2 regions of the Aeribacillus sp. FSL K6-8394 genome follow, and region 1 is predicted to be linked to the other one. Evidence: a T-box and tRNA genes for the amino acid it is inferred to sense, from the RefSeq annotation. Region 1 holds a T-box; the other holds one or more tRNA genes.
What was found. The T-box of region 1 lies ahead of alaS (alanine--tRNA ligase). A T-box ahead of a tRNA ligase gene usually reads a tRNA of that ligase, here a tRNA-Ala.
Positions count from the first base shown of each region.

Region 2: it has a tRNA-Ala gene. The T-box ahead of alaS (alanine--tRNA ligase) is inferred to sense a tRNA for this amino acid. The anticodon was not compared.

Region 1 covers NZ_JBBPAA010000001.1:1,658,040-1,667,317, reverse strand. The annotation lists gene NSR00_RS07895 (cysteine desulfurase family protein) at 1-1,105, shown strand, start outside; gene mnmA (tRNA 2-thiouridine(34) synthase MnmA) at 1,121-2,236, shown strand; gene NSR00_RS07885 (tetratricopeptide repeat protein) at 2,318-2,971, shown strand; gene recD2 (SF1B family DNA helicase RecD2) at 2,993-5,368, shown strand; gene NSR00_RS07875 (hypothetical protein) at 5,568-5,753, shown strand; gene NSR00_RS07870 (AI-2E family transporter) at 5,826-6,887, shown strand; T-box leader at 6,937-7,143, shown strand; gene alaS (alanine--tRNA ligase) at 7,216-9,278, shown strand, end outside.
Region 2 covers NZ_JBBPAA010000002.1:92,930-102,207, forward strand. The annotation lists tRNA gene NSR00_RS12800 (tRNA-Lys) at 699-774, shown strand; tRNA gene NSR00_RS12805 (tRNA-Leu) at 782-864, shown strand; tRNA gene NSR00_RS12810 (tRNA-Gly) at 871-942, shown strand; tRNA gene NSR00_RS12815 (tRNA-Leu) at 950-1,038, shown strand; tRNA gene NSR00_RS12820 (tRNA-Arg) at 1,044-1,120, shown strand; tRNA gene NSR00_RS12825 (tRNA-Pro) at 1,125-1,201, shown strand; tRNA gene NSR00_RS12830 (tRNA-Ala) at 1,212-1,284, shown strand; gene NSR00_RS12835 (hypothetical protein) at 1,776-3,131, shown strand; gene NSR00_RS12840 (ATP-binding cassette domain-containing protein) at 3,144-3,827, shown strand; gene NSR00_RS12845 (hypothetical protein) at 3,824-4,060, shown strand; gene NSR00_RS12850 (hypothetical protein) at 4,329-4,856, shown strand; gene NSR00_RS12855 (hypothetical protein) at 4,924-5,376, shown strand; gene NSR00_RS12860 (prepilin peptidase) at 5,811-6,563, opposite strand; gene NSR00_RS12865 (IS701 family transposase) at 6,794-7,975, shown strand; gene NSR00_RS12870 (IS4 family transposase) at 8,356-9,278, opposite strand, start outside.

The sequences.
Region 1 (9,278 bases):
CCATCCCGCAGTTTTGGATAAAATGACAACCTTTATGAAGGATTATTTCGGCAATCCGTCTAGCATCCATTCTTTTGGCAGAGAAAGCAGACGAGAAGTGGATGAGGCTCGAGAGCTCCTTGCCAAAAGTATTCATGCCGATCCAAAAGAAATCATATTTACAAGCGGAGGAACAGAAGCAGATAATTTAGCGGTGATTGGAACAGCGCTTGCTAATAAAGAAAAAGGAAACCATATTATCACAACAGAAATTGAGCATCCGGCTGTCCTCCAATCTTGCCGCTATCTAGAAAAAAACGGATTTCACGTTACGTATTTGCCTGTCAATCAATCGGGAGTTATTTCTGTCGATGATCTTAAAAAAGCTTTAAAAGATGAAACGATTCTTGTCACAGTCATGTATGGAAATAATGAAGTAGGTGCCTTACAGCCTATTTCAGAAATAGGAAGCTTATTACAAAACCATCAAGCGTATTTTCATACCGATGCAGTTCAAGCATACGGACTCGTTCCAATTGATGTTCGCGAGCTGAATGTCGATCTGCTGTCGGTTTCCGGTCATAAAATAAATGGGCCGAAAGGGATCGGTTTTTTATATGCAAAAGCTGGGGTGAAATTCACTCCGCGCATGCATGGCGGTGAGCAGGAATTGAAGAGAAGAGCCGGAACGGAAAATGTTCCAGCGATTATCGGGTTTGCAGAAAGCGCAAAAATTGCAGAACAAACAAGAAAGGAAAAAACAGAGCAATATGTGCATTTTAAACAAATCATGATCGATGTGTTTGAACAAGAGGGCATTTCCTTCGCTGTGAACGGCTCGATTGACAACAGCTTGCCTCATATATTAAACGTTTTCTTTCCGGGAACAAATGTTGAATCGCTTCTTGTCAACCTCGATTTGGCGGGAATTGCGGCATCAAGCGGATCAGCTTGTACAGCAGGATCAGTTGAACCGTCGCATGTGCTCGTTTCAATGTTTGGCAAAAATTCAAAAGAAATAACTTCATCGGTTCGATTCAGCTTCGGCTTAGGAAATACGGAGGCACAAATTGAATCGGCTGCCAAAAAAACAGCCGAGATTGTTAAAAGGTTAACGTCAAAATAGAAAGAGGTGAGAGAGATGGAAAAGGCGCCGCATGAAACAAGAGTCGTAGTCGGGATGTCTGGCGGAGTAGATTCATCTGTAACTGCTTTGCTCCTAAAAGAACAAGGGTACGAAGTCATCGGGGTCTTTATGAAAAATTGGGATGATACGGATGAAAACGGCGTATGTACGGCAACGCAAGATTATGATGATGTAATCCGTGTATGCAATCAGCTTGGGATTCCTTATTATGCAGTGAATTTCGAAAAAGAGTATTGGGATAAAGTGTTCACTTACTTTTTAGAGGAATATAAAGCTGGAAGAACGCCAAATCCCGATGTCATGTGCAATAAAGAAATTAAATTTAAAGCTTTTTTGGAGCATGCAGCTGACTTAGGCGCGGACTATATCGCAACAGGCCATTATGCACGGGTAAAATACCGCGATGGTGTGTACAAATTGCTCAGAGGAAAGGATCCAAACAAAGATCAAACGTATTTTTTGAATCAGCTGAATCAGAAGCAGCTGTCAAAGGTCATGTTCCCCATCGGGCATCTTGAAAAAAAAGAAGTTAGAGAAATTGCGGAAAAAGCAAACTTGGCAACAGCAAAGAAAAAAGATTCAACAGGCATCTGCTTTATTGGCGAGCGGAACTTTAAAGAATTTTTAAGCCAGTATTTACCTGCTCAACCCGGCAAAATGGAGACGTTGTCTGGTGAGGTAAAAGGGAAGCATGACGGGCTTATGTATTATACGATCGGTCAACGTCATGGACTCGGAATAGGAGGAAATGGCGATCCTTGGTTTGTGGTTGGAAAAAATTTGAAAAATAATATTTTATATGTTGAACAAGGATTTCATAATGAACATTTATATTCAGACTCCATTATCGCAACAAATGTAAACTGGATAACCGGTGAAAAACCAACAGATGAGCTTGTTTGCACCGCAAAATTTCGCTACCGCCAGCCTGATCAGCCGGTAAAAGTGAAAATGATCGGTGATCAAACTGCACAAATTTCGTTTGAACAGCCGGTCCGTGCCGTTACACCAGGACAAGCTGTCGTTTTTTATAATGGAGAGGAATGTCTGGGAGGCGGCATTATCGATAAAGTATTTCGCAACGGCGAAAAACTGTGGTATGTCGGTTAAAGAGATAAGCTGTACCGATCGGAATGAGATTTGTTAACTTGGCGCAGCCTCTTTGCCTTTGGATGTGAAAGGATGAAATGGATGCATAAAAATCAACTGGCTTTAGAAGCAATAAAAGAAGGGAAATGGGAAGAAGCAGCGAAATATTTTGCAGAAGCATTGGAAGAAAATCCAAACGACCCTGTGTTATACGTAAATTTTGGGAATTTGCTTGCCTCTTCAGGTGATGCAGAAAGAGCATTGAAATTTTATGAAAAGGCGATTGAGATTGATAAAGGGACGGCTACTGCGTATTACGGCATTGGAACCGTTCATTATAATGCGGGAGATTATCACAAAGCGAAAACATTTTTTGATCAGGCGGAAAAGTATGGGCTTGCTCATAAAGATGTCTATTTTATGCTTGGAATGTCTCTTTACCAGCTTGAACAGCCCCGTCTTGCACTTCCATATTTTTTGCGGGCGGTTGAGATGGATGAACAAGACGCCAGCGCTCACTTTCAATATGGTTTATGTTTAGCACAAGCAGGCCACATTCAAGAAGCAAAAAAAGAGTTTGAAAAAACGATCGACCTCGATCAACATCACGCAGATGCTTATTATAATTTAGGTGTTGCGTACGCATTTGAAGAAAATAGAGAAGAAGCTTTAAAAATGTTTGATATGGCGCTTTCCATTCAACCGGATCATTTGCTTGCGGGCAACGGGAAAAGGCTGTTAGAAGAAATGATTTAAACGAAATTAGGAGGAAAGAGGATGGGCGGTCAACAGGAGAGTTTGTTTCATGAGGAAAGTACTCCTTTTGTTCGCGGAGTCATTAAACATATTGTGTTCCAGAATGAGCAAAATTTTTATACTGTTATTAAAGTGAAAATTGAAGAGACGAATGAACAGTTTGAGCAAGATCAAGTGACCGTGACGGGTTTTTTTCCTCTTCTCCAATTACATGACAGCTATACGTTTTTTGGCGCAAAAAAATACCATCCAAAATTCGGCGTACAATTTCAAGCTGAGCGTTTTCAAAAGGAGCTTCCAACTACGAAAGAAGGAGTTATTCAATATTTATCAAGCGGGCTTTTTAAAGGAATCGGCAAAAAAACAGCGGAAGCGATCGTGAATGAACTGGGGGAACATGCGATTTCGATTATTTTGGAGGATCCCGATTCATTAAAAAGAGTGAAGAAGCTTTCAAAGGAAAAAGCCAAAATACTGGCTGAAACACTGAAGGAACATCAAGGTTTAGAAGGGGTTTTAATCGGATTAAATCAGCTTGGCATTGGGCCTGCACTTGGGATGAAAATTTATCAGCTGTATCGGGAGGATACGCTTAAAATCATTCAAAAAAACCCATATCAATTGGTGGAAGATATTGAAGGGATCGGCTTTATTCGAGCGGATGAAATTGGGAGAGAGCTTGGGATCTCCGGCAATCATCCCGACCGGCTGAAGGCGGCTTGTTTGTTCACTATTGAACAAGATGCTGTAAAAGAAGGACATGTATATGTTACAAAAGTTCAGCTGATGGAAAAAGCGAAAAAATTGCTCACCCAAAATGGAGAAGACATATCTGATCAGGATATTGAAAGAATCATTCTTGAATTGGAAGAAGATCGAAAAATTATCGTCGAGGAAGATCGAATTTATTTACCCTCTCTTTACTATGCTGAAGTGGGACTTGCCAATAATATTGAAGAAATTTTAACCCAAACCCAATTTCAAGATATGTTTCCTGAATCAGAATTTTTGCTGGAGTTAGGAAAACTGGAAGAAAAAATGAATGTTCAGTATGCCCCCTCTCAAAAAGAAGCCATTCAGCGGGCTATTCATTCGCCGATTCTTTTGCTGACCGGCGGGCCTGGAACGGGAAAAACAACCGTTATCAAAGGCATCGTTGAAATTTATGCGAACCTCCACGGCCTTTCATTGAACCCAAAAGAATATCAAAAGAAGGAAGAGCCGTTTCCCATTGTACTGGTGGCACCTACCGGACGAGCTGCAAAAAGAATGGCAGAAGCAACCGGTCTTCCTGCCGTCACAATCCACCGCCTTTTAGGATGGAATGGTTCAGAAGGATTTGAACACAATGAGGATCATCCGATTTCTGGAAAGCTTCTGATTGTTGATGAAGTATCAATGGTTGATATTTGGCTCATGCATCAATTGTTTAAATCGCTTCCTTCGGACATACAAATTGTTCTTGTCGGAGACGAACACCAGCTTCCGTCCGTTGGACCCGGCCAAGTGCTTCGCGATTTGATTCAATCCGGACGAATCCCGGTTGTTACGCTGACAGATATTTATAGACAGGCAGAAGGATCTACAATTATTGATTTGGCCCATTCAATCCGCCAAGGAACTCTTCCAGCGAACCTTTTGCAAACGACACAAGACAGATCGTTTATTCCTTGTACAACATCACAAATAAAAGAAGTTATAACGAGAGTAATTGAGAACGCTTTGAAAAAAGGATATTCTGCGAAGGATATACAGGTGTTGGCACCGATGTACAGAGGGATTGCCGGCATTGATCAGTTGAATGAAATGCTTCAGGAAATGTTAAACCCCCCTTCAAAAGAAAAAAGAGAGATCAAGCATGGCAACGTTATTTACCGAATTGGGGACAAAGTGCTGCAGCTCGTCAATCAGCCTGATCAAAACGTGTTTAATGGCGATATTGGGGAGATTGTTTCTATTTTTTACGCAAAAGAAAATGTCGAAAAAGAAGATATGGTGGTTATTTCTTACGACGGTATCGAAGTAACCTATACGAAGCAAGATTTTAATCAGTTTACTCATGCTTACTGCTGCTCCATCCATAAAGCGCAGGGAAGCGAATTTCCGATTGTCATTTTGCCGGTAGTAAAAGGCTACTTTCGGATGTTGAGAAGAAATTTGATTTATACAGCGGTTACAAGGAGCAAGCAATTTTTAATTATGTGCGGAGAATGGGAAGCGTTAAAAATGGGAGTATACAACAATCAGGAGTCGATGAGGCAGACAACCTTAAAAGAGAGGCTGAAAACATCTGAACTTGCCGAGCTGAAAGAGGAGCTTCCTTTTCCACTAGAAGATGCCAATATTGGGATGGAGAACATCACTCCATATGATTTTATGGAAGAGGGCGAAGGATAATAAATTTGTTCCTTTCCATAAGATCGATAACGATTGACAGATGATGCTACAAACAGGGGACAAATTGTTTAAGCATAAAAAAGCATGCTTTATAGAGACGTATAATTTTTTGGAAAATGGTAACAAATAGTAGTGTGCATAGCGAGAATATACCGGATTAATAAATAATTAAATAAATGAATAAAGAAGGTGTCCCTGTTTGTTAACATGTCCGAATTGTAAAAGCAAAGATATTGGAAAAATCGGAGTCAATCAGTATTATTGTTGGCATTGTTTTATTGAGCTTACCGTTACAAAAGGCATTATTCACACACATCAAGTAGAAGAAGACGGAACACTAAGTTCTTTAGATGACTTGTTTCCTGAAGAAGATCGTGCGATTTGAGGCGCCTAAAATGGGCGCCTTCATGCATATTTTCGTGAGCATTCCTCAAAATAATAAGAGGAGGGATGCGGGATGAATGAGCGAGAGCGGAAATGGCTTTTCCGAATCATTTTTTTTCTCATTTTATCATTGTTTGTATATATGGTTCTTCAGCTAAAAGTCATTTGGTTTCCTATTTTCAAAATGTTAAAAGCTGTTTTAATTCCTTTTATGCTTTCCGGCTTCATTACCTACTTGCTTCATCCCGTAGTGGAAAAACTTTACCGTTCAGGTGTTCCAAGAACATGTTCGATTCTCATCATCTATTTTATTTTTTTCGGAGGAGTCGGTTTTAGCTTTTATAAAGGTGTCCCAATTTTTGTTGAACAAATGAAAGACCTTTCCGAAAATATCCCTATGTTTACAAAATATTACCAAAGCTGGATGGATAAAATTCATGACGGAACAACCAATTTACCTGGAGAAATTCATCATCGAATTGAATCTTTTATTGCTGGAATGGAAACATCCGTCGCTGCCTTTCTTGAACGGATGCTTTCAAGCATGAAGTCAATTATTGATTATGCTGTTATTATTGGTGTCATTCCCTTTCTCGTTTTTTATATGTTGAAAGATTATGAGAAAATGAAAAAGGCCATTTGGTACTTCACCCCGAAGAAATGGAGACGTGAAGGGAGACGTTTTTTAGAAAACGTCGATGAGTCGCTCGGAAGTTATTTGCGGGGGCAACTATTTGTTTGTTTTCTGATCGGGCTGGCGGCTTCGATTTTGTTTTGGCTGTTTAAAATTAAATATCCGTTAATTTTAGGGACGATTATCGGAATGACCAATATTATTCCTTATTTCGGTCCATTTATCGGGGCGGTTCCTGCTTTGATGGTCGCTGCGACGCTCTCCATTAACAAAATAATTGTAGTGCTTTTCATCATTTTTGGGCTGCAATTTATTGAAAGTAATATTCTTGGCCCTTTCATCGTTGGGAAAAGCCTGCATATGCATCCGATGGTGATTATTATGGCGCTCTTGGCGGGCGGAGAAATCGGCGGAGTGATCGGTTTAATTTTAGCTGTGCCTTTTATCACTGTTCTGAAAGAGATATTGCTGCATATCATCCGTCTGAGGAAAGCGCATTGACAAGCGATTTTTCCTTGTCTATAATTCGTGATAGACATGGAATAAGTGCATGAAAGCGATGACGAATCGAGTATGTTGCAGTCCATCTTAAAAGAGAGGGGCTTCCGAGGCTGAAAGAAGCTCTAGATGAAGGGCAACAGAACGCTAATTCTGAGTGCAGGCAAAACCTGACGAAAATGCCACGTTACGGCAAATGAAGGTGATGAGCAATTGGTTCATAATCAGGGTGGTACCGCGAGTAACTCTCGTCCCTGTGTAAATCAGAGCATTTACATAGGCGAGAGTTTTTATTTTGCGAGAAAAATGAAGACATTTTAGGAGGAATGCCATGAAAAAGCTCACTTCAGCACAAGTTCGTCAAATGTTTTTAGATTTTTTTAAGGAAAAAGGACATTCGGTTGAACCGAGCGCTTCTTTAATTCCGGTTGATGATCCGTCACTATTGTGGATCAACAGCGGTGTCGCAACATTGAAAAAATATTTTGACGGAAGGGTTGTTCCTGAAAATCCGAGAATTACTAACGCACAAAAATCAATCCGAACAAACGATATTGAAAATGTCGGAAAAACAGCGCGCCATCATACATTTTTCGAAATGCTCGGAAATTTCTCAATCGGCGACTATTTTAAAGAAGAGGCGATTGAATGGGCATGGGAATTTTTAACAAGCGAAAAATGGATTGGCTTCGACCCAAATAGATTATCAGTTACTATTCATCCGGAAGATGAAGAGGCGTATGACATTTGGAAAAATAAAATCGGGTTGCCGGAAGAACGAATTATCCGTTTGGAAGGGAATTTCTGGGATATTGGTGAAGGGCCAAGCGGACCAAATACTGAAATATTTTATGATCGTGGAGAAGAATTTGGAAACGATCCAAATGATCCGGAACTTTATCCCGGCGGTGAAAACGAACGCTATTTGGAAGTTTGGAATCTTGTTTTTTCTCAATTTAATCATAATCCTGATGGAACTTACACTCCGCTTCCAAAAAAGAATATTGATACAGGCATGGGCTTAGAGCGAATGGTTTCTGTCATTCAAAATGCGCCGACCAACTTTGACACAGATCTCTTTTTACCGATCATTCAAGCTACCGAAAAGATTTCGGGGGAAGCTTATCGAACCGACAAAGAGAAAGATGTCGCTTTTAAAGTGATTGCCGACCATATCCGCACGGTTACATTTGCTGTTGCAGACGGTGCGCTACCTTCTAATGAAGGCAGAGGGTATGTACTTCGCCGTCTTATCCGCAGAGCGGTTCGGTATGCAAAAACGATCAACATAGACCGCCCGTTTATGTATGAATTAGTTCCGGTTGTAGCGGAAATTATGAACGATTACTATCCGGAAGTAAAAGAAAAAGTATCCTTTGTTCAAAAGGTAATTAAAAATGAGGAAGAGCGTTTCCATGAGACTCTCCATGAAGGGCTTGCCATTTTAGCGGATGTAATCAAAAAGCAGAAAGGACAGGGTAGCCGAATAATTCCAGGCGAAGATGTGTTTCGGCTTTACGACACATACGGTTTTCCAGTGGAATTGACGGAGGAATACGCACAAGATGAAGGCATGGAGCTGGATTATGAAGGCTTTGAACGAGAAATGGAGCATCAAAAAGAACGTGCAAGAAAAGCCAGACAGGATGTCGACTCGATGCAAGTGCAAAGCGGAATTCTTGTGGAATTAAAAGAGGAAAGCAAATTTGTCGGCTACAATACCCTAGAAGCAAATGCACGGGTGCTTGTGATCATAAAAGATGGGGAATTAGTCGATCAAGCCGAGAGCGGGGAAGAGGTCCAAATTATATTGGACGAGACGCCTTTTTATGCTGAAAGCGGAGGTCAAATTGCTGACAAAGGAATCATCAAAAATGATGATGTGGTCTTAAACGTAAAAGATGTGCAAAAAGCGCCGAACGGCCAACACTTGCACCGGGCTGTCATCGAAAAAGGCGTTTTGACAAAAGGAGCAGCAGTTTACGCTTCCGTTTGTGCAGAGTCTAGAAAATCCATCGTGAAAAATCATACAGCGACACATTTGCTGCACCAAGCGCTGAAGGACGTGCTGGGCGTACATGTCAACCAAGCTGGATCGCTTGTTGCTTCCGACCGTCTCCGTTTTGACTTTTCACATTTTGGACAAGTTTCAACAGAAGAGCTGGAAGAAATTGAGCGAATTGTAAATGAGAAAATTTGGGAAAGCATTCCAGTCTCTATCGAGCACATGCCTCTTGACGAAGCGAAAGCGATGGGCGCGATGGCTTTATTTGGAGAAAAATACGGAAAAATTGTTCGCGTTGTTCAAGTAGGCGATTATTCGCTTGAGCTTTGCGGCGGATGCCATGTAACAAATACAGCGGAAATCGGACTGTTTAAGATTGTTTCCGAAAC
Region 2 (9,278 bases), on a different contig from region 1:
TAGGCGACGAGTTGTCCCGACGCATCCAGCATCCTCGAAAAGACTGGAAGAGGAAGGGACATCTGACAAATTTAAAATGAATTAGAAGAATAAGTTTTTTATGAGCCATTAGCTCAGTCGGTAGAGCAACGAGCAAGGCTTCATCGAATAAGCGACGAGTTGTCCCGACGCATCCAGCATCCTCGAAAAGACTGGCAGAGGAAGGGACATCTGACAAATGAAAAATGGATTAGGAGAAAAAAATTTTTTATGAGCCATTAGCTCAGTCGGTAGAGCAACGAGCAAGGCTTCATCGAATAAGCGACGAGTTGTCCCGACGCATCCAGCATCCTCGAAAAGACTGGCAGAGGAAGGGACATCTGACAAATGAAAAATGGATTAGGAGAAAAAAATTTTTTATGAGCCATTAGCTCAGTCGGTAGAGCAACGAGCAAGGCTTCATCGAATAAGCGACGAGTTGTCCCGACGCATCCAACATCCTCGAAAAGACTGGCAGAGGAAGGGACATCTGACAAATGAAAAATGGATTAGGAGAAAAAAATTTTTTATGAGCCATTAGCTCAGTCGGTAGAGCAACGAGCAAGGCTTCATCGAATAAGCGACGAGTTGTCCCGACGCATCCAACATCCTCGAAAAGACTGGCAGAGGAAGGGACATCTGACAAATGAAAAATGGATTAGGAGAAAAAAATTTTTTATGAGCCATTAGCTCAGTCGGTAGAGCATCTGACTTTTAATCAGAGGGTCGGAGGTTCGAATCCTCCATGGCTCACCATTTTGACGCGGGTGTGGCGGAATTGGCAGACGCACTAGAATCAGGATCTAGCGCCTTTATGGCGTGGGGGTTCAAGTCCCTCCACCCGCATCATATGCGGAAGTAGTTCAGTGGTAGAACACCACCTTGCCAAGGTGGGGGTCGCGGGTTCGAATCCCGTCTTCCGCTTTTCTCTGCCGGGGTGGCGGAATTGGCAGACGCACAGGACTTAAAATCCTGCGGTAGGTGACTACCGTACCGGTTCAAGTCCGGTCCTCGGCACCATATTGGCGCCCGTAGCTCAATTGGATAGAGCGTTTGACTACGGATCAAAAGGTTAGGGGTTCGACTCCTCTCGGGCGCGCCATATACGGGAAGTAGCTCAGCTTGGTAGAGCACATGGTTTGGGACCATGGGGTCGCAGGTTCGAATCCTGTCTTCCCGACCAGGAATTTAAAGGGGCCTTAGCTCAGCTGGGAGAGCGCCTGCTTTGCACGCAGGAGGTCAGCGGTTCGATCCCGCTAGGCTCCATCTAAATATTTATTCATACAACCAATTCCAATAATCCGCTGAACCTTAGGGAGATTCCTAAGGTTTTTTTTATTGCCCATGAAAAATGGACATGGACGTATGGATGCGAAAAAATTATCAATAGCTGCTAACATATTCGAAACAGTTGTCAAGCAATTATTTGTGTTGCTTAACATAGTGCTTTGAAGCCGTTAGTATGATCCGAAAAGTGTATAGCGATGGGGGCAAACAAAACTATCGATATCGATCGAAACATAAAAAATGGGAGAATTTCTAATAAATCGCTAAATATGGTTGATTAATGGTATATTTGGTAATATTATTTAATTGATCAGATGAAGAGAAAGTGAGAGTTTAAATATGAGTTCAGCTACACAATGGCTCAGCAGCTTCATTATTTTTTAGTAAAAATTTAAGAAAATAGATAAACATCGCGTAATGAACATTGTTTCTAAATTTCGTTTTATGGTTTTATTGATGAGGTGCAGACTATGTCAAATGTAAGAATTTTTTTTCTTATTGCAATCAATGCTTTAAGAGCATATCAAAGCAATTTGTATGAAAAATTCGAAAAAATTTTACCTGAATTTAAGTATCTGGCGAAATATTATATATACTTTTATGCAGCGTCAAATATTTTATTATTAGGGATTATTCTTTTACTAGACCCTTCTCAAAATGTACATATTCATCGTATATTACATGGCTATAAATGGGAAATTTTAATCGCAAAATATTTAATGGAATTATTTATCATTATAAATTTGTTAAGATTTGAAGTTCCAAAAGGATTTAAAAAAGTTTATGGATTAATGCCGTCTATTTTTTATGTAATCACTGCTAATTTTAAAAACGTTTATACATGGATACTGATACAGTTTATATATCATACATTTTTAGATAAACAACTTTTTTTGATCTTATTTATTTTAAGCTGTATAATCATTTATCTTTCTTTGTTTGCCAAAATATCAGAATTTCAATACATATTAAATATTTTAAAAATGGCTCGTCTCATGTTTGTAATATTGTTAAGTTATCAAATCATTCAAGAAGTATCGCAAAAAGCAGGTTTTAGCTTCGCGAGTGCAACCAATAAAATCGAGGTTTTATTATTTTTATGGGTGGCTTTTCTATTAATTCTGTTAATATCTAACTATTTTTTATTAAGATATATTAAAGCTACTACACGAGTTTTCCAGGAAAAACAATTGATCCATTATTTCAAACTATTTTTTATACCCTTCATATTTTTGACTTTGATACAGATCGCGTCCAGCTTGTTTGTTTTCATCAGCAATATCGAAGAATCACTGATAATCATGTCCTATTTAATTTCATCTCTTTTTGTTAAAATCAAATTTATTGATTTTTTAACTATGGAAACTTATGGTTATTATTTATTTTATTTAAAGTCTTTAGACAAAAAAATTCAATCTGAGTTTATGATGAATATTAACTTAAATAATTTCTTCTTATTATTGCCCGTTTTACTATTTCACCTCTGTTATCTCATTTTAAATCAGCAATATATTTATGCTTTCCTGCTGATGCTTGTATACATATTAGACATTAAGGCAGATGAACTAATCATTTTAATCACGAGAAAAATATTGAAGAAAAGTGAATTGCCTAATTTGTTTATACACACAAAAAAAGGTTTATCCAACGTATTATTAATAGCGTTTGTTCCCAGTGCCATTATTAGCATTCTTGTAAACAGTAGCAGCATAAAGAGCTCCAGCTTAGCTACAACGATGTTGCTGCTCGTTTCCGTCATACTATTTTGTGTGTCAATATTGGCGCATTATTGGAGGAAGAGCTTTTTTGACGAATTACATAAGTGAGGTAAAAAATAAATGTTAGAAATTAAAAATTTAACGTATAGCATAGGGGAGAAAAAAATTTTAGATCATATATCTTTTTCAATACCTGAAAATGAAGTGACAGCCATTGTCGGGCCAAATGGCGTGGGCAAAACTACAACCGTGCAAATATTGTCGAATATAATCAAAACGGAAAATGCTTCTGTTAAGAGCTTAAATCGTAATAAGAAAATCGTTTACTTGGATATTGAATATTTAGTTTTTGATGAATTGACAGCACAAGAGTTTCTCGAGTTACATTCACGAATTCATAATAAAAATAAAGAAGAGCTTGAAGAGCTATTAAACGAATTTGAAGTATTGAATATTAAAGAATTTTTACCGAACAAGTTAAAGGGTCTTTCTTTAGGGCAAAAGCAAAAATTGATTATATTAATGGGATTTATGTCCAATGCAGATATTTTAATATTTGATGAGCCATTTAACGGTTTAGATTATAAATCTGAAATGAATTTTAAAGAGCTGCTCAGAAAAAATAAGTTTAACTTCACAATTATCATCACTACCCATAATTTTCATGATATCGAAAGGTACACTAAGCAGTGCATTGTGATGGAAGATAGCAAAACGATTAAGCAGATTACAAACGTAAATACTCAAAGTTATAAAAAAAATATATTTCAGTATTTAGGTTTAGAACAGGAGCAGTATAGATGAATCGTCAGTTCGTCATAAAAAGGGAAGAGTTCATGAAAATTCCTCTGCTTATATTTGGTTTTTTATTGGCAGGATTCTTCTTTGGCGCATTATTAGAAGTCGATTTAAAAAGGGAAGCTCTCGATCTAAATTTTATTGATATTTTTTTCAATAACGCCTCAATCGGCATTATGTTAGTTCTGCTAACAAGTTTCATATCTTATCCGATTATTTTATATAATTCATTTTTTTAGGGTTAAACATATATTTTGGCATAGAGCTCTTTGGCGTATATAAAACTTTCATGACTTTAATTTTCCATACGCCGATAGAAATAGTAGGATGGATCATATGTATCATCGCTTCGAAAAGAATGAAAGATTTTTATAAAACTGTGTTAAAAAAAGAAATAAACAAAGAAAATATAAAGGCTGTTTGTATGTTATTGCTGACAATGATAGCTGTTTACTTTGTTGCAGCCATAGTGGAATATTATGCTTTTGAATTTCTGGGGGGACATAAATGGTTAAATTAAAAGCAAATGAAAAAATATTATTAATACTGTTTACGCTTTGGTATTTATTATCCATACAATTTATCAGTCAATACATGATCATGAATCAAGGCAGTGTAATCTATGAAATGAACATTTTTAAAACGAAAGAAATCATGTTTGTATTCCTAAATTTTGTCATAATGATCTTTTCGATTGTTTTTCTTTTCTTTCAAGCTTTTATCTATCGATTTATCATACTATTATTTAAACCGCAGAAATATCCATCCATATTTTCAAGCTTTTTTTATTTAATGATTGGATATTTGCCATTTTCCATTACGATCATTATCACAAACTTTATTCATCAAGAGTATGTTTACAATATTTCAACGAATATATACGCAAAAATTTTCATAACGATTATTGTAAACGTAATATATATATTCATCATTGTTAAAAAAAATATCATCGATTCCAAAAAGGCGCTATTATTGTGTATGTTTTTAATCGTAATAAATGCTCTAGTTTTATTCATTAATTTCAATTCACTATAAAAAACGATCGCATGATCATTGACTGTTTTCCAGAGGAACTTTGCAAAATATATGAGAGGATATGAAAATGGTTAATGAAATAAAAATGTATTTTTCTCGTCACAAACCAATTTATGTTATACTTGCTGCAATCATGATAGGATGCGGACTGCAATATTTCATACTTAGCAATGAGAATATGAAGTCTGTACAGGATGCTTTATCGGAAGAATCGGAGTCATTGATTTTCCAAAGCTTCTCTGTCGATATCATTGCCCTAATTGCCTTGCTATATTATATTTTTTGCTCTGCTGCTTCAATCATGAAAGATGGAGTTTTTGAAAAAAATAAAAGCACCCGTAAAATGATTTTACATAAAATATACGCTTCTTATTTGTTCGTATTTATTTGCAACGGAATCATTGTATTATTGACTAGCATAATCGTTATCATACTTTATGGATTTCATCATGATATTTTTTATCATGCATTGTTATTACTTATTGCGAAGTCCTATACCGCAATTTTTTATGTAACATGATCTATGTTTTTGGCTGTTCTATTCAAAAAGTATATGTTTATTTTTTCCATGCTTTTTGTTGTGGAGATTGCAAAAATTGCGGTTTTTGCATTTCTGCGTAAATTTGCTGTTTTTGATTACGTTATATTCAATCATTTAGATATTTCTTCTTATTTCCATTTGCCGTCTTCAGGAATTGATAAGGGATATAACATATTATTTTCCATTGCCATATATTTAGCGTATATATTCCTTCTGCAAGCTTTGAGTGTTTATATATTCAACAAGAAAAGAGAGCGTGTAACCGATTAATTAACATTTATCGTTGTTATGGATGGCATTATCACCATTGTAAAGATTTTGAAAAGGCCGTTTAGCTCGCTAGATTAGCTGTTAAAAATACTTTGGCTTCATATCGAAAGAAAAGAAAAGTCAGACCTGTTCTCTTTTGTCCATTATATGATTAACTGAATATACCAATGGAAAATTTCCGTTTCATAAAAATATGAAAGCACGGCTCCAATGCTGATGAAAGGTCCGAATGGTATCGCCGATTTACGGCTTAATTGTTTCGTGATGATGCCAAATAGACCGAATAATGCACCAATTAAGGTAGACAGGAAAAAAGCTAATAAAACTCCTTTAAGACCTAAAGCATATCCTAAAACAGCAAATAGTTTAATATCTCCGCCTCCCATTCCGCCATTGCTTACAATGGCAATGATATAAAGAAGGACAAAACCGACAGTCATTCCAATTATCGAATCATACCAAGGATGAAGCGGAATCCAGGTCCGCAGGAGAACAAATAGAACGAAGAAAAATATTAAAATTCGATTCGGAATCAATTTGTACGATAAATCACTCACCGTAATAATGATAAGAAGTGAAACAAAGGGTAGTGCTACTAAAAGCTCCTCGTTAAATCCAATTTTGTAAAAACTAAAAACAAATAGTAAACCTGTGATCAGCTCCATCACTGGGTAAATAGCCGAAATCGGAACACGGCAGCTGCGGCATTTTCCTTTCTGAAGCACATATGAAAAGATGGGTATTAATTCATACCAGGATAAGAAATGGCCACAATGCGGGCAGTGCGACCTCGGCTGAACGATTGAGTGTTTTTTCGGGATGCGAAGACCGACAACATTAAAAAAAGACCCGAAAATGATTCCGATAGCAAAGAAAAAAAGGTAAACGAAAACCATTGCCAAACTCCTCGTACATTAGTATTTAGGGCTGTTTTTACCATTTTGCGATTCCTTATTTGTTTCTGATGAATGACTTTTATCTGCTGAATCAAAATAAAAGGTAGTTACTGTAGATGAGCAAATTCGCTAACATAAATTTACAACCAAACAAAAAAAGAGACATGAACCCGATTCCTTGATTAGAATAGATGTGTCACCAAAACTATTCACAAGGAGGTTCATGTCTCATGAATAGATTAGCACATCATCAAGGAATCCACAAGTTTTTCACGATGTTGGGGTTGGCACTTTATTTTTCAAAACCTGTCATGAAGCATCTCGTTCATATCGTGGATGCGCTGACCACCAAAGGATTTGCGGGAACATTGACCGATCTTCATCATTGGAGCTTTCATCCGAACCACCGCACGACACTCAGCCATTTTTTCACGAAAAGCCCTTGGGATGAAGAGACGCTGCTTCGCAAACTTCAACAGTGGATGCTTCGTCGTGTCGAACGCATCGCCAAACAGGAGAATCAACCCCTTTTTGTTTCGATCGATGATACGATTTGCCAAAAAACCAAGCCTTCGTCACAGGCAACGCACGCCATTCAAGGGTGTGATTGGCACTATTCTCACACAGAGAAAAAGTCGATCTGGGGACATTCTCTCGTTTGGCTCATGGTTCATACGATGACCCAGGCTTTTCCCTTTGCGTTCCGCCTCTACGACAAGGCGGCTGGGAAAAGCAAGGGGGAACTCGCGATCGAGATGCTTTCTTCTTTGGATGTACACCGTCCTGTTTATGTGCTGATGGACTCTTGGTATCCATCGCAAGCGCTCGTGGAAGCCTGTCTGAAAAAAGGATTTCACGTCATCGCAATGCTCAAAACGAACCGGATTCTCTATCCGAAAGGCATCGCCATCCAAGCCAAACAGTTTGCCCGCTATATCGAACCGAAAGACACTCACCTCGTCACGGTGGGAGAAGAGCGTTATCGGGTTTATCGCTACGAAGGCTCTCTCAAAGGTCTCGATGATGCCGTGGTGCTGCTCGCTTGGAAAGCCGATCAGCCGATGACACCCGAACATCTTCACTGCGTCTTGAGCACCGACCGGGATCTAAGCGATGAAGAGATCTTGCGCTACTATGCCCAGCGTTGGTCGATCGAATGTTTTTTCCGTCAAGCGAAAGACCAGCTGAAACTCGATGGATACCGCGTTCGCGGACGTCGGGCGGTGAAACGCTACTGGATCTTGGTGCAGCTTGCTTACGTGTACAGCATGTTCGAGTCGAACAGCGATTTTTCTGATGGGCTCGATCTTCTGCGCAAGAGAAAAGGACATAGCCTCGTGGAGTTCATTTACCGTGCAGCGAAACAAAATATTCCCATTGATACCGTGAAAAAACAGCTCCACGTGGCATAAGGGGTACCCTGTTTGTCTCTTTTACATGGTAATTATTGTAATTAAAATTGCTCAACTACAGGTAGTTAATTGAATTTCCATCGTAATGGTTTGATTCGTTTCGTCCTCTAAAAGCTCCTTTTCCCCCGGTTTCGTGAATGAAAGGACATCCACTCGGGTGATTCGCTCCAATTTTTCTATTTAAAGTAATAAATAATGCATTTTTGTATAATCATAGCAAATTTTGGAGAGAAAAATTTTTACGGATTTAGTAAAAATGTTCCATATACTTACATTCTATTATTATGATTCGTTTAAGACAATGGTTTTTAGTCAAAAAGTCCAATTTCAGAGGATATAGTTCCAATTCACTACAGCCATTGCGACTATTACTTAATATCTCAACTTTCGCACACAGAAATATTTAAGCATTGCTTGATATAATTAGGTATAGTGGCCAACCATTTATTCATTTGATTTTTAAAGATGTCCATGTTCAAAGAAACCTCAGCTTCCGCCAAAGTTTGGAAAAGGTCAATAAGTGATTGAAGGGCAGTAATAAAATCTATGTCTTTTACATCTTCGCAAAGGATGTAAAAAAGGTTGCCAATCGTCTTAGGATCCTCCTCTTTTCGCATTTGCCAAGCAATGAGAATATATCGTGTAAAAACAATGGTTGTATGGCTAATTAACATGTCGTAGGAACGTCCCTGGAATTCTTTCTCTAAATTTAAAAGGGATTTATTGCATTTGAAGAAGACTTCAATGTCCCAACGCATGCCGTAAATACGAATGATCTCTTCATTTTCTAATGTTGTATCTGTGCTGAGAATGGCAAGCCATTCGCTCCGTTTATTACGGTTTCGTACAAATAGAATTTTTACTGGAATTCCATTGTCTAAAGTAGCATAAACGGATCCGAGAATGTCTTTTTTACCCATGTGAGGTTTTGCCAATTTGTAAAGTTGATTCAGTGTGAAACGTTCACCATTGTAAACGTATCGCTGCTTTAATTGCTTCACCAAGCCAATGACAAATAACCCTTTGTTCGTAATCTTCTCAATTAAAGGCGCTTGTGTAAACCAGGAATCCATGAGAACATAGTCAGCTACAATCCCTTTTTCAAGCGCGTGATCAAGTAAAGCTGAAGCCACGTCCGGTTTTGATTTCAGAGCTTCCTGGCGACGCTTATAGCCAGATGTTCGTTTATCAATATTGGTATTGATTTCTTGCAGGCGATTTTCCTTTTTCGGTGAACTTAGAAGAGCAAAATCAACGGGAATAAAAGTAAAACTATCGGTCCAGCCAAGGGTAAGCATTTGAA